DNA from 2 places in the Pedobacter sp. GSP4 genome. Region 1 is predicted to be linked to the other one. Evidence: riboswitches for the same ligand, from Rfam matches in the RefSeq annotation. Region 1 holds a riboswitch; the other holds the start of a gene.
The links. Region 1 has a riboswitch for fluoride ahead of ACS5PU_RS10235 (voltage-gated chloride channel family protein). Riboswitches for the same ligand answer to the same signal wherever they lie in the genome.
Positions count from the first base shown of each region.

Region 2: another riboswitch for fluoride. It lies ahead of ACS5PU_RS11115 (hypothetical protein); the one in region 1 lies ahead of ACS5PU_RS10235 (voltage-gated chloride channel family protein).

Region 1 is NZ_JBPZIR010000003.1:689,892-697,751, reverse strand. It holds gene ACS5PU_RS10250 (DUF4920 domain-containing protein) at 212-676, shown strand; gene ACS5PU_RS10245 (branched-chain amino acid aminotransferase) at 787-1,851, opposite strand; gene ACS5PU_RS10240 (tryptophan 2,3-dioxygenase family protein) at 2,000-2,965, opposite strand; fluoride riboswitch at 3,030-3,092, shown strand; gene ACS5PU_RS10235 (voltage-gated chloride channel family protein) at 3,111-4,400, shown strand; gene ACS5PU_RS10230 (HAD-IB family phosphatase) at 4,736-6,037, opposite strand; gene ACS5PU_RS10225 (NAD-dependent epimerase/dehydratase family protein) at 6,037-6,999, opposite strand; gene ACS5PU_RS10220 (formimidoylglutamase) at 7,071-7,860, shown strand, end outside.
Region 2 is NZ_JBPZIR010000004.1:52,137-59,996, reverse strand. It holds gene ACS5PU_RS11125 (TolC family protein) at 1-870, opposite strand, end outside; gene ACS5PU_RS11120 (four-helix bundle copper-binding protein) at 2,415-2,579, opposite strand; fluoride riboswitch at 2,981-3,049, shown strand; gene ACS5PU_RS11115 (hypothetical protein) at 3,092-3,646, shown strand; gene ACS5PU_RS11110 (EamA family transporter) at 3,651-4,064, shown strand; gene eno (phosphopyruvate hydratase) at 4,123-5,403, shown strand; gene ACS5PU_RS11100 (voltage-gated chloride channel family protein) at 5,422-6,714, shown strand; gene ACS5PU_RS11095 (YidH family protein) at 6,875-7,264, opposite strand; gene ACS5PU_RS11090 (hypothetical protein) at 7,305-7,472, opposite strand; gene ACS5PU_RS11085 (LysR family transcriptional regulator) at 7,804-7,860, opposite strand, start outside.

The DNA of each region.
Region 1 (7,860 bases):
AAAATTAAACAATAAACCACATTTGGTTTAAGGTTTGCCTATTAGTATTTACATAGTGTACACCATCTCTTGGTGAGTCATACACGAAAATAGGGATGATTATCCTCCCGTTGGTGGAGACCAGCGGGGGGTTTTTTGTTTCCATTATTTAGAAAAATTTTAAATAACTTTGAAAAAGATAATAATCGGAACAAAATAAAACCATAAAAGGATGAAAAAGATCATGTTGAGCCTAAGCTTTTGCTTATTTGCGGCACTTGTATTTGCACAAACCGCATATACCGGCCAGAAATTTGGCGAAGAAGTTAAACCTGGCGATGTAAAACCGGCAGCGAAAATGGAAGCCGCAATGGGAGACAAGAAAATTTCAGAAATGAAAATTGAAGGCAAAGTTGTTGATGTTTGCAAGAAAAAAGGCTGCTGGATGGCCCTTGAAATGCCAAATGGCGATCCGATGCGCGTAACCTTTAAGGATTATGCTTTTTTTATGCCAATGGATATTGTAGGTAAAAAAGTGGTTTTAGATGGTTTAGCAAAAAAACAGACCATTTCTGTAGAAACCTTACGTCATTATGCAGAAGATGCAAAAAAATCTCCTGAAGAAGTAGCCAAAATTACCGACCCTAAAAAGGAACTGGCATTCGAAGCTAAAGGCGTGGTAATACTAGATAAATAAAATAAGTTAAAAGATTAAAGCTGAAAAAGCAAAGTCGAAAACGGAGAGCTTTAACCATAAAAAAACCGATGCAGCATCTGCACCGGTTTTTTTTGTTGATTTTCTTTTGGTTATAAAACCCTGTTCCAACCAAATTCATCTGGTGCTAATCCATAACGGATATCGTTCAGTTTTTTAGCAATGCCATTTGAAATATGTCTTGTTGAAGGATCGGTCAATGTATAAAGTTGTCCGTTATAGCCTAGCTCGCCAACGTGGGTTACCGTAGCTGCAGTTCCGGCAGCAAAAGCCTCGGTTAAACTACCGTTTTCAATGCCTTCAATTATCTCTTTAACCGAAACCCTACGTTCTTCTACTTCTACACCTGCCTCTTTGGCTAATTTGATAATGGTATCGCGGGTAACACCATCTAAAACCGTGCTCCGTACCGATGGGGTTACCAGTTTTCCGTTAATTACAAAAAGTAAGTTTGCGGTTCCAGCTTCTTCAATAAATTCATGCGTTACAGAATCGGTCCAGATTAACTGATCATAACCTTCTTTTTTAGCCTGCTCAAAAGGGTACAGTGAACGGGCATAATTTCCGGCAGTTTTAGCAAAGCCAACACCACCGTCGTCTGCACGTGTAAATTCAGTTTCGATTTTAACTTTTAATGCACTGCTGTAATATGGGCCAGTTGGCGTGGTTAATAAAGCAAATTTATAGGTATCAGAAGCTTTAACCCCTAAATAAGGGTCCATAGCAAACATTACCGGACGGATATACAATGCGTAATCTTCCTGATTTGGCACCCATTTCTCGTCTACATTGATTAAAGCAGCCAAACCCTGCATAAAAACTTCCTCAGGAATGGTTGGCATAGACATTCTTGCCGCAGATTTATTAAAACGTTCGAAGTTTTTATCTGCACGGAATACACTAATCTTTCCATCAGGCTGACGGTAAGCTTTCAACCCTTCAAAAATAGCCTGTCCATAATGAAGCGCTGAAATAGCTGGGCTCATTGGAATTGGCCCGTAGGGAATAATCTGTAGATTTTTCCATTCGCCATCTTCGTAGTCGGCAGTAAACATGTGATCGGTAAAAACCTTACCGAACGGTAATTGCGAAAAATCAGTAACAGTCAAACGTGTTTCGTTTGCTTTAGTGATTTTTATATCTAATGTCTCGGTCATACTTTTTTTAATTTTGAATGATTGAATTTTGATTGAATGAATGGATTTGCATAACGCAATTCAACCATTCTATCATTCACTAAGTCAATCATTAATTATTTCGCGCAAATTAAGAAAAAACAGCCTTTTTTAATAGCTTTTTACAATATTAATCTTTGTTTTTGAGTGTTTTAAGTACACTAAGCACCCATCCTTTGCCCCATTCTTCCATTTGTTCTTCACTCCATAGGTAAGGATAGAAAATTCTTTTTTGGAAACGCGGAGGCAGATACTTTTGCCAGTTGGTGCCACCTGTTGCAGCAACATCAACCGGATCTTTTTCCAGATAGCGTACAGCCGATTTATAATGCGATAAAGGCCATTCTACATTTACGTACAGATCCAGTTTGCGCAACTCATCCGCAAGAGCGGTAACATCTTCCCCATTAGCCTGTAACTGATGGTAAAGAGCCGAAAAATTGGTAAGACTGCGATCTTCGGCCAGTTGCAAAAATTGCGCAGCATATTTTTTGATAAACTGTTTTAGCGTTAAAGTCTGTTTTCCCGAAGCCAGCTCGGTAGCGCCGAATTTCCAGTAAATGTATTCGAACTGCTCTGCAATAGTTGCCGTACTCAGTTCTTCACGTTTGCTCTTGTCTACCAAACGGATGAAATCGGTAGCACAGATTTCTATCATCCTATATTGGCCCGACTGAAATCCGCTGGCAGGCAATAAAGACATCCTGAATTTTAAAAACTGCTCTTTTTCCATGCCATCTACCATCACCTCGAAAGAAGTGGTTAATGCATTAAAATAAGCGTTAATGCGTTTTACACGGGCCGTAAAAAATTCGGCGGTTAAGTTTTCATGTTCGGCAATCTGCTTACACTCGTGCAGGGCAAGTTTAAAATAAAGCTCTGTAATCTGATGGTACATGATAAAGATTTCTTCATCAGGAATTGGCGTTTTAGGGCTCTGCAGGCTCAATAATGTATCGAGATGGATGTAATCCCAATACGTTAAAAAATCGGCGTAGAGCAGTCCATCCAAATAGGATGCCATATCTTGCCCCATGGCCGTATACTTTTCTTGTAGCTGGTTTAGTTTGTTTATTATTTCGGGTGTGAAATCCATTGTTTAAAGTTAGCTGCACAAAGGTGATAAAGATTTTGCAACAAATAACTAAATTTTATACATTTGGAATGATGGCGATGGGGTACCGCCAAAACCGCCCAAACAGGCTGATGACTCCTACGATTTTATTTAAAATTGAATTCAAATGCCTGTTAAAAAATTAACAGAAGGATTTCTTCTGTCTACTAAACGCTATATTAAGCTCGATTTCGCATTACTTTTACTCAGCACCTTAAAGTGGCTGCTTATTTCAGCTTTGCTTGGTGGAATTATCGGCTCTGCCTCTGCCCTATTTTTAGAAAGTTTAAACTGGGCAACCAACTACCGCGAACAACACCTTTGGGTTATTGGCTTTATACCTGTTGCAGGTTTAACAATTGGCCTTGCTTATTATTATTGGGGTGCCGATGTGGTAAAGGGCAATAACCTGCTGATAGAAGAACTGCAATCGCCCAAAAAGGTTATTCCGTTAATTATGGCGCCGCTAATTTTTGCCGGAACAATTATTACCCATTTATTCGGGGGCTCGGCAGGAAGAGAAGGCACAGCTGTACAGATTGGAGGTGCATTTGCCGATCAGCTTACCAAAATGTTTAAACTAAAACCCAGGGACAGGAAAATTATCTTAATCTGCGGCATCAGCGCTGGTTTCGCTTCTGTTTTTGGAACACCATTAGCCGGCGCCGTATTCGGCCTCGAAGTTTTTGTGGTGGGCAGCTTAACCTACAGTGCAATTCTTCCATCGTTTATCACGGCAGTTGTTGCCGATTATGCCTGCAAAGCCTGGGGCGTAGGCCACACGCATTATGCTATAGCTTCGGTGCCCGCAATAAATGCGATAAATTTGCTGTTGGCCTTAGGTACGGGTATATTGTTCGGCCTAACAGCGAGGTCTTTTTCTACCTTAAACCATGGTTTATCTAAAGTATTTGCTAAAATTAAATACCCGCCATTAAGGCCATTTATTGGGGGAATTGTGTTGGTAGCGATTATTTACCTCATTGGAAACACCCGTTATATTGGCTTGGGTATACCAGTTATTTCAGCAGCTTTTACACAACAGGAAGCATTTTACACTTTTGCTATAAAACTATTTTTAACCGCTTTTACGCTCAGTGCAGGATTTAAAGGTGGAGAGGTTACGCCACTTTTCTTCATTGGGGCAACATTGGGGAGCTGCTTAAGCCTCTTCGTTCCGTTGCCGGTTGGTTTACTGGCAGGAATGGGCTTTGTAGCTGTTTTTGCAGGGGCCGCAAATACACCATTGGCCTGTATTTTTATGGGTGTAGAGCTGTTCGGCACAGCATCTGGCGTTTACATTGCCTTAGCCTGTGTTACGGCCTATTTATTTTCGGGCCATACCGGAATTTACAGATCGCAAACGATTGGCGCACCTAAACATTTATTGTTGAAGCGGCACCAGTTTTTGAGGTAAACTGATTGTCATTCTGAACGCAGTGAAGAATCTGTTAGTTATTAGTAATTACCATTAATTAACTGATTTTATTACCAAATAATTGAATCCAGCATTTTATTGGCCAGAGATTCTTTATTGTAGTACTATTGAAAACCTAATAGAAGAATCGTCATTTCGACTGAAGCTAGCCGGTTTTTCACCGGCATCGTAATGGAGAAATCTACAGAAAAAGATTTCTCGGCTACGTTGCACCCGATAGCTATCGGGTCCGCTCGAAATGACGATCCCGGATAGGGTGTCATTCATATTGAGTTTTATAAAATAAATTCAAACTCAGAATGACAGTGTAAGTACTAATACAACACCCTAAACTTGATGGTATGCTCAATCTTTTTTAGTGATTTAAACAATTGTTTATCGTATTCGGCATTGATATCGGTAATGGCATAACCAATTTCGGCATTAGTCATCAAAAACTGACCAACAATATTGATATCGTGCTTGGCAAAAACAGTATTGATCTTTGCCATAATACCAGGAACGTTTTTATGGATATGGATTAAACGGTGCGATTTATCGATTTTTGGCAACTGCAGGTTCGGAAAATTGCTACTTAAATAGGTTGCTCCGGTGTTCATAAAATCGGTTACCCGTTTCGGAATAAAATCGAGGTTACGCGGATTGTTTTTCGGATCGTCGAAAACTACGATTCCCTGTTTGGTACACAGATCAAAATCTATTTTAGTTTTTGCGCTGCCCAGGTAGCCAATGGTTTTAAGTTTAACTGCATTTTTTAGCTGGTCTTTGGTTAATTTTTCGCCATCGGCCAAAATCAGGATGCCTACATCTTTAACATACTTTTCTTCAAAAGATGTTTTATGCCTAATGGATAGGCCATCATTTTTAAGGATAGAAAGAGTTACTGGGTCAACATCGCCGATTACCAGGCAAAGAATCCTGTTTTTTGGATAGGAAATGGCGCGCGGTAAATTGTTAACGTACAAAAACTCATCGAAACTTGGGGTTACGTGATCGGCTTTTGCAACAATGCTTTCGCGTGCGATATTCTCTGTAAAAGCAAAAAATTTATTGATCAAACCGCTTTCGCGCAATTGGAAATCAGAATAACCGTCACCAATGCCAAACAATTCGCCTTCGAGCTTTAAATGCTGAAGCAATTTAACCTTGCCGCCTTCTTCACTTAAAGGGTTTGCATGGTCGTAATCGATAATCTTACCATCGCCAGTGGTTACAAAGGTATTGGCATAAATATTTTCCTTCTTAATGTGGTACTGGCTAACCACCGGAGTAATAAACTCTTTAAATCCGCCAGAAACAATCAACACCTCATCAGCATGTTTTTTAAAAAATGCTGCATTGCGCGAAAAGGAAGTTGATACTTTCTTTTTCAAATGTTTGATCAGCTGTTTTAAATGATCTTCATTTGCCTCCAGAAGTTTAACCCGCTGGGCCAAGCTTTCGGAAAAAGATAGTTTACCTTCCATCGCAAAATTGGTATAGTCTTCAATTTTTTGAAAGATGGCTTCTTTGTCTGGGTGGTTCTTCAGAGAAATTCTGGCAAGTTCATCAAGCGCTTCTACCTGTGTAAATGTGCTATCAAAATCGATGATGTAATACGCTTTTTGTTTGGGCATTATTTTAAATATTGGGTAATTTCTTTTATGCTTTGGGCAACAGGCTTAAAAGTAATACCAGTTTCCGTTATTATTTTTTGGTTGTTATAGTAACTCAATGTGATGCTGCTCTGGGCGGTATCTTTGGTTATTGACGGCTGATTGCCCGTAAAAACCGAAACCAACTTTAATGCCCTCCAAGCTAAGCCGAGCATCCATGGCTTGGCTTCTTTTGTAGGTGCTTTAACCGCAAAACCCTTGGCTATTTCGCCAAACAGTTCTTTATAATGGCAATCTTCTGATGAGATGATATACCGTTCGCCAGAAACCTCCGCGCCCATTAATAGTATCATGGCCTTGGCCACATCTTCAACATCTACAAAGCCCGATGCGCCATCTGTATAAAATGAGAAGCCATCTTTTATCAGCTTAAAAATGGCACCGCTTCCTTCAAAACCTGCGTTTTTACCAATAATTACGGATGGATTTACAATTACGGCATCTAAACCTTCGGTGATGCCGCGCCAAACTTCCATCTCCCCCTCATATTTGGACAATCCGTACGCATGCGCTTTTGCATCGTATTCCCAAAAATCCTTTTCCGTTATTTTGCTGTCTTTCTTGGCATTGCCAAGTGCTGCAATTGAACTTACGTGCAGCAGTCGGCAGTTGTTATCAACACAGAGATTTACAATATTCGAAGTTCCATCAATATTAACATGAAAAAGCTGCTTTTTATGTTTTGAATTTAATGAAACGAAAGCTGCACAATGGTAAACCTGTGTAATTCCGATAAAAGCTTCTTCTAAGGCAGCGGTTTCATTAATATCGGCATCGAACCATTCAATTAACGGAATATCTTTAATTAAAGCAGGTATTTTCGATTTACTGCGCTTTAACGCCCGAACAGCTAAACCATTATCGGTTAGTTGCTTAATTAATTCAGATCCTAAAAATCCAGTTCCTCCGGTTACCAGTATCATTTTATTTTTTTCGAGCTATATGTGGAAATACGCATTCAAAAATAGATATTTGAGCCGAGAGTTTTAAATATATGTCATTAACGGATTTCTTTTCGCCCATAAACCCCGATAGTTTTACACCTAAGCAAGGATTTTTTACAAGTCAGCTGGGTTTAAAAGCGCAAATTTATACCGAATCGTTCCCTGATTTTGAAGAAACAACCTACGATTTGGCCATTTTTGGCGTATTGGATGGCAGAGGAGCTGTTAACAATGAGGGCACTGCCCTAGGCCCTGATTATTTTAGGGAAAAATTTTATAAACTCAATGAAGGGGCGTTTACAAGCAGGATTGTTGATTTAGGCAATATTAAACATGGCGCCACAATTGCCGATACCTACATTGCGGTTAAAATGGTTGTATCCGAACTGATTAAAAAGAACATTATCCCGATTATTATTGGTGGTGGACAGGATTTAACCTATGGCCAGTATTTAGGTTATGAGGATTTGGAGCAAAAGGTAGATCTGGTTATTGTCGACAATCAGTTTGATATTGGTGATGACGACCAGGAAGGGATTGCCACCCGTTCTGATTGTTACCTGAACAAGATTTTTTTACATCAGCCCAATTACCTCTTCAACTTTAGCAATGTTGGTTATCAAACTTATTTTGTAAACCAGGAAAGCTTAAGTGTTATGGATAAATTATATTTTGATGTACACCGCCTAGGCGAATTTGCGCAGGATATTACCTTAACAGAGCCGATTATCCGCAATGCCAACATGATCAGCTTTGATATGGGCGCTATCCGCTCGGCCGATGCTGCAGCCAATGCCAATACCACCCCTAACGGTTTTGATGGCGAAGAGGCCTGCCGCA
Region 2 (7,860 bases), on a different contig from region 1:
TTTGACCAGGTTTTCCTTCTCAACGCTGCTTAGATAATTGCTTTTGTAGAAATCAAGCAGCGGATGGCTTGAACTGTCGGTCAACTTTACCGATAGGTTTACCTCAAGCGATTTTAGCCGATCCAGGATCGTACTGTCAGCGACAATACTTTCCGGATTTAGCCCGCTGATTGCTGCAATGTCGAGCTGAACCTGTCTGTAGGTATTGTCCATTTCAATATAGTTCAATCTTGATTTGGAGAGTTCGGCCCCTGCGATACTGGTATCCACACCCGGACGCACACCGCTTCTGGCAAGGGATAAAATCGAACGGTTGATCTGCTCATTGCGACTGATATTGCTTGCTTGAATGGATAGCATGTCCTGAAGCTTTAGTAGACTCAGGTAATCATCAATAGCGATGGCCCTTGTCTGGTATCGGCGCTGGGCAAACTTGGATCGTTCAACGACAAGTTCTGATTTGGCGACTGCATTCTGAGCTTTATAGGCACCAAAATTATAGACCTCCCAATCAAGGGAGACAATACCAAGATTAGTAAGTGTAGCCTTGGTAGTGCTTTCAGTCCTAACACCTCTGGAATTGGAGGGAACTATACCAAAGGCCATATAAGGTCCTGCCACGTTATTGTTTGAGCCCAGATCTGCCTGATAATTAAGCTTCAGATTTGGAAGGGCATTCGCCGCGGTCTCTCTTAACTGGGCGGCACGTATATCAACTGTTGCTGAATCAGCGGCCAGTGAAGGTGAAAAAGCGGTCACGTGATCGATCAGATCAACGATCCCGATGGGCTTTGGGGAGGTTTGGGCATGGCTTTCCAGCCCCATATATAAAAGTGGGAACAAACAGAAAATCTGTTTAATACGGATCATGTCTTTAAATTAAAATTTAAGGAAAAAGATTTGACGGACGTCTTGGACAGGAAACACGGTGATTAACCGGCCGTCGTCACTTCATCATTTGAAGGACCTGTCAATAAAAGAAAATTGAGATAAATCTCAGATCCGAAAGACCTGGTTGGAAATATAAATTGGGACTGATCCGGCAATCCTGTATCTGATCTCAAGAAAATACCTGTTTAGGTTAGAGGCTAAAAGCGAAAGCCCCAAAAATAAGATGACGCCGATAAGAAAAGCTTCCAAAACAGGAAGCACGGTTTTCTTGCGTTCATCAAGGATACACTTAAATTGTCTGGTAATTTTTGAATCCTTTCCAAGCGGAGAAAAGCTACCTTTGTACTGCGCAGCTGATTTTATTCCCCGGGCGGACTCTAAAAGGGAGAGGTTGGATAAAAAAAAGATATTGCCCAAAGAGATAATCAGGTACAGCAAGACGACTCCAATTATAGAGCAATTTGGTACCTGCTTAACTTTCAAACCCTTCAAATTTAACAACCTAAATATATAGGCGCTAAAATCTGCATTAATCTAAAAAGATGAGAGGATAAACCGCAACAAAACCGTTACAAAATATCAACAAATATTAGGTTACGATATTTCTCACCCTACTTTCGATTGTCATCGAATAATTTCTTTTTCCTATACTGTCCCTCCATCTTGTTGTTCAAAACTTTATCAAAATTAACCACAGCTTCACAATGCTCAAAAAGGGTCGAACTTCCGCGGGTTGACCCTACTAAGTGGCAATATGAGGCATCTAAAAAGTATGCCTCTTATTTTTTAAACATTAAGAACTTGAAAATAAGTCACTTACAATAGATTAAATTGAATTTTTCGGTTCGAACTTTTTAGAATTTTCCCTAAAATTAAGATATACCGCAACTATTTATAAAACACCAATTGTCTAGACATCAGTGTTGAACTCCATAAACTGCTATCTAATTAGCCAAATAAGCATGTGGATTAGTTTCAATTGCGAACATCGATCAGCTTGAATATTATTCAATTATAGGATAAACGGGGGGAAATCCGTTTGGTCTAAATTTTTTTACAATTATGCGCAAATGCCATGTAGCTTGCATTTAATTTAGAAGGTACATACCCTCGGTTTAACAACGTGATTGATTTAACACCGCCATTGAAATGAAATTTGTATTTTTTGTTTTTTGAAATAATTTGATGAAGCGGGAATTGAAAGTTCATGCATTATTTAATGCATTCCTCAACTCGCATCTAGCCTTCATTTTCATAGAATTCGAATTATCAAGTACTCATCATCAAAAACTGAAATTCTTATTTGAATAATGGAATGAGTTTATGAGAATCATATCCTAAAAAACCCATTTTTTTAAGGCTAGAGAAAGGACATACCAAGAACAACCTCAAACCTTGGTAAATATCAAATAATGAGGGAATAATGAAAATAAAATGAATGGAATAAATTTGCCTATTTATAAAAATGAAAGGGCAACTAGAATGCTGCCCTTAATCAATTAATGCTCACGGTGATTGGCATCTTAAGCAGCTACTCCTGTCATTCTTCTGCATTCTTCCGCACAAGCCTTACAAGCATCTGCACATTCCTGACAATGCTGGGTATGATGATTACTACACTCATCTCCGCATTGCTGGCAAATATCTGCGCAAATACGGCAAATGTCTTGAGCAAAAGAGCTACCCATACTCATCAATTGAGCGGCAGAGTAGCAGATGGCTGCACATTGCATATCAAGCTCAATACACCGCGCCATCATTTTCACGTCTTCTTCCTGAGTGCATGAACTTGCACAATGATTGCAAATTGAAGCACACTTTAAGCATGCATCAATACAGTTTTTCCATTCATGGTATCCCATAACTTTAATTTTTTAGGGTTATAAAAAAAATTCCTATATAGATAACATGGTTATTTCCAGGCGGTTTCATTTTGTTTAAGAAAAGCTTTAATCCCGTGATATGATGCTTGTTTAAACGGTAGAAGAATAAGAAACTGGTTCTCGTATTCAAATAAGGAGGAATAGTGATAAATTAAATTCTCAACACCTACTTTAAGATTTTGCACATCATTTTATTAGTATTATATTTGCAATACGGAAATGGTGTCCTTCCGATTCAACCGCTTTTTTCAAAAGCTGATGGCACCTACAATAGAAATTCCAGCAGGTAATAAAATCTGCCGGTCAAAGTATTGTAGGTGAAAAAATTAAAAATAAATTCTCAACTCTTATTGCTGGCAGCTATCTTAATTGCGCTTGTCTTACTTTGTCTGTCTGCCAAAGTGAGATCAGTGTTAGCAATGGTCCTGCCGGTTGAAACTGAATGGTTCTTGTGGATAAATCAGCACCATAATGCATTCTGGGATACGATCATGTACTGGGCCAGTGATAAGCGTTTTTGGCTTCCTTTTTATGCCTTCATTATTTATTGCCTCTTCCAGAATTTCTGCAAAAAAATTTGGCAGGTTCTTATTACCATTGCGCTACTAGTTGCTAGTGCAGATCAGATTGCTTCAGGACTGATTAAAAACACCGTTAAGCGTCTACGCCCTTCCCATGAACCGAATCTAACTACGATCATTCATTTAAGTAAAGCAGGTGCGGGTGGGATGTATGGATGGCCATCCGCTCTTTCATCACCTATCTTCAAAAGCATTCTTTCCGCTGGTTCGGCATTTACCGGATCATTGCCGGAGCAACGGTTCTTGTACTCATTTACTTTGGAATTATTCAATAACGGAAAATTAACATAAAACTATGTGGTGGATCTACGCGCTATTATCAGCTTTCTTTGCTTCCCTTACGGCCATCTTTGCAAAAGTCGGCGTAACCAATGTCAATTCTGATTTGGCTACTGCCATACGAACGGTGGTAATACTGATTGTAGCCTGGGGGATCGTAATGGCCAGAGGCGAACTTAAAGGAATTACGGAACTGTCAAAGCATAACCTGCTATTTCTTTTTTTATCTGGCCTTGCCACCGGCTTGTCCTGGATATTCTACTACAAGGCTTTGCAGATCGGGAAAGTGTCCCAGGTCGCCCCTGTTGATAAGTTGAGTGTTGCCCTAACTATTATACTTGCAATGGTGTTCCTGAAAGAAGCTCTTACCCTGAAAGTATTCTTTGGTGCCCTGCTGATCATTGGGGGAACACTGGTTTTGATCTTTTGAGAAACTCAATTATTTGTAAGCAACCGAAATACTAAAAATCAATATAAAACAAAAAACTATGAAATTAACTAAAATTCATGCCCGTGAAATTTTGGATTCCAGGGGCAATCCGACAGTAGAAGTAGAAGTCACTCTTAACGGAACAACAGCAAGGGGTATTTCTCCATCCGGGGCAAGTACGGGTGAAAAAGAAGCCGTAGAGCTTAGAGATGGTGATCCAGAGCGCTATAATGGTAAAGGCGTGGAAAAAGCAGTAAAAGGGATTAACGTCGAAGTCGGCAAATCAGTCACCGGCTTATCCTTTGAGGGTCAGCAGGCCTTCGATGATCATATAATTGGTCTGGATGGAACCGAGAATAAATCAAGGCTCGGCGCAAATGCGATGCTTGCGGCCTCAATCGCCTTCGCCCGGGCTTCGGCCGTTGCAAAAGGGATTCCCTTGTATAGGCAGCTAGTGGAAAGGGAAGGTTACGTAATGCCCGTACCGTGCATGAATGTCATTAATGGGGGAAGGCATTCTGATAACAACATCGATTTTCAGGAATTTATGATTGCCCCTCATAACGCCCCCTCGTTTAAGGAAAGTATCCGTATGGGCGAAGCTGTTTTTCATTCCCTGAGAAGTCTGCTAAAAGCGAAAGGCTATTATACCGGAGTTGGTGACGAAGGTGGGTTTGCGCCAAATCTGAGTTCTAATGAGGAAGCCGTCCAAATCATCATGGAAGCGATACATATTGCCGGTTTTGCTCCAGGCAAGGATATTTCCCTTTGTCTTGACCCAGCGACCAGCGAAATGTGGAATAATGGAAAATATGAATTTTATAAAAGTTCTAAAGAACGGATCACAACAGATGAAATGATTGGCTTTTGGGAAGGATGGTTAAAAGAGTACCCAATTATCCTGTTGGAAGACGGGTTGGGCGAAAACGATTGGGAGGGATGGAAAAAGCTGACCAGCCTTTTGGGAGACAAAGTGGAATTGGTTGGAGATGATATATTCTGCACCAACCCGAGTATTATCCAGCAGGGAATCGACCAGGGCATTGCAAACAGCGTACTGATTAAATTGAACCAGATCGGTACAGTTTCCGAAACGCTAAAGGCCGTAGAACTAGCCCAAAAAAACGGTTACAATTGCTTTATTTCTCACCGCAGTGGTGAAACTGAAGACACGACAATTGCGGATCTGGTTGTCGCTACCGGTGCGGGGCACATCAAAACAGGAAGTGGCTGCCGCTCTGAAAGGGTATCTAAATTTAACCAGTTGCTTCGGATAGAAGAAGAACTTGGTGATAGGGCATCATTTGCAGGAATCAATACTTTTTATAAAAAATTATAAATCAGCCGCTAACCTACAATGAAACATAATAAATTTTTATTTGAACACCTTTCGGTTTTTAAATATGCGGTTCGATGGACGCTGCTTATACTTCCTGTTGCCATTGCAATAGGAAGTATGGTTGCCTTGTTCCTTTGGCTGCTAGGCTGGGCCATTCACTTTCGCTTTCAGCATACCTGTCTCATTTTTCTGCTACCTTTAGCAGGTATTGTGATCCACCTGATTTATCAGTCAGTTGGTAGGTCCTCAGAAAAAGGAAATAACCTGATCATGGATGAAATCCATAGGCCGGGTGGTGGAGTGCCCAGGCAGATGGCGCCAGTAATCTTAATAACTACAGTGATTACCCATTTGTTTGGCGGATCGGCTGGAAGAGAGGGAACCGCGGTACAAATCGGAGGAAGCATCGCAGGAATGTTTAGCCGCTGGTTTAAGCTAAATGAGGTAGACACCAAGATGCTCCTTACCGCGGGAATTGCAGCCGGGTTTGGGGCGGTGTTCGGAACACCGCTCACCGGTGCCATATTTGCAATGGAAGTTCTGGCCATTGGAAGAATAGAGTACAAGGCTTTACTTCCCGCATTAATTGCCAGCGTGCTTGGTGATCTTACTGTCTCTGCCTGGGGCATCCATCATACCGCTTATCACATCGATCTCATAGAGAAAAGTGCCTACTTTCTATCTGAATACCTGCCGGTAAACCTACTCCTGCTTAGTAAGGTTATTCTAGCATCCACATTGTTTGGTCTGGCCAGCTACCTGTTTGCTGTAATGGTGCATGAGATCAAGGCCTTTTTTTCTAAAGTATGTAAGATCCAGTGGCTTATTCCTGTTATCGGTGGTCTGATTATTATAGGCTTGACTTACGCCATCGGGAAACCGGATTACTTAAGTTTGGGCGTGGATAGCGAATACCAAGGAGCCGTTACAATTCCCTCTGCTTTTCAGCCTGGTGGAGCAGATACTTGGAGCTGGTTATGGAAGACCATTTACACAACTTTAACATTAGGAACTGGATTTAAAGGTGGTGAGGTAACGCCTTTGTTTTATATTGGCGCAACATTAGGCAATGCACTTTCGACCTTATTAAATGCTCCAGTTAGTTTGTTTGCTGCCCTTGGATTTATTGCTGTTTTTGCTGGTGCAACGAATACACCCCTTGCCTGTACGATTATGGGTATAGAACTTTTTGGTAGTGAATACACCATGTTTTTTGCGGTAGCCTGTTTTACAGCCTATTTTTTCAGTGGCCATTCAGGTATATATTCTTCACAGCGTATTGCGGTACCCAAAATATTTACGGGAACATAAAATATTGACTTATCCTGTTCCTGTGGATTATCATAAAGAGGTGAAATTTTTATAAGATCCTTGACCAATGCAATCAGCAATTTATATCAAAAAACAACGCTATATCGACCGCTTTCCTTCCTCTCTTTTCTAAAGCATCAAGTACAGATGATTTAACTGCCTATGTTGTTTTAATAAGGTAGAGCAGTAAAAGTATACTGGCTATGAAAACTAAAGCGGTTAAAACTTTAACAAAAAGTGTTGAATGGTAATACACCCCCTGATTCAGTTGTTCTTTCGTTGAATTATATCTTAAGTAAGAACAAATGATAGTAATTGCTCCCAGGGCAACTAGAAAAATCCCGATAATGCGGGAATCTCCGGTTTGGTGCAGGGGCACTTTACTCCCCAGTGCGGCACTGATCTGCTTGATAAATAGCGAGAATTTCATCACCACGAAGCCAAATCCCATGATACCAATACTGGTTCTGATCCAGGCCAAAAATGTTCTTTCATTAGCCAAATGGTCTCCTGTATGCTGTTTGGTGTTTTCCTGATCTTGAATTTTCATCTTGTTCTGTATCGGTATATTACAGCAATATATTTGCATGTTATGTCAATATCGATGCCAGTTTGGAGATGATAACCCTGGTATCCCGGATGCAAGTAAGCCTGTTTGATTCAGTGCCGGCAGGATAGCAGGTAACTGCAATTTCTTCGATAAACGATAAGCCTGATAGGTCAATAGATTCTTTAACCTCTTGTTCAATGCTTTTCATTAGGATCATGATTAATCGGGGTTGATATGTTCTGATTTTATGAGCTAATTGCTCTATTCCCCCCTGCCTCTGGTTTTTTCTGATTTTAACTGACGATTTATCAATAGGTGTACAAGTTAGATGTTCCAAAAAGCATCCCGTGCCTTTAAAGAACTGCAAAAAATCTTCTACAGATTTAAAATCGCCAAATACCTCACTAAATGCAAGATAAATTGTTCGAAACAGATTAGTATTTCCCAGGTAAAAATGTTTATCGTCACCTCCAGGAGCTTCAGAAACAAAGAGCAGCAGCACTTTAGCTGGCTGATATTGCCTCGAAATTTCGGTAACACTATACATTATAGTTGTAGCTTTTAGCGAAGCGCATAAATAGTTCCGCCAGAGCGTC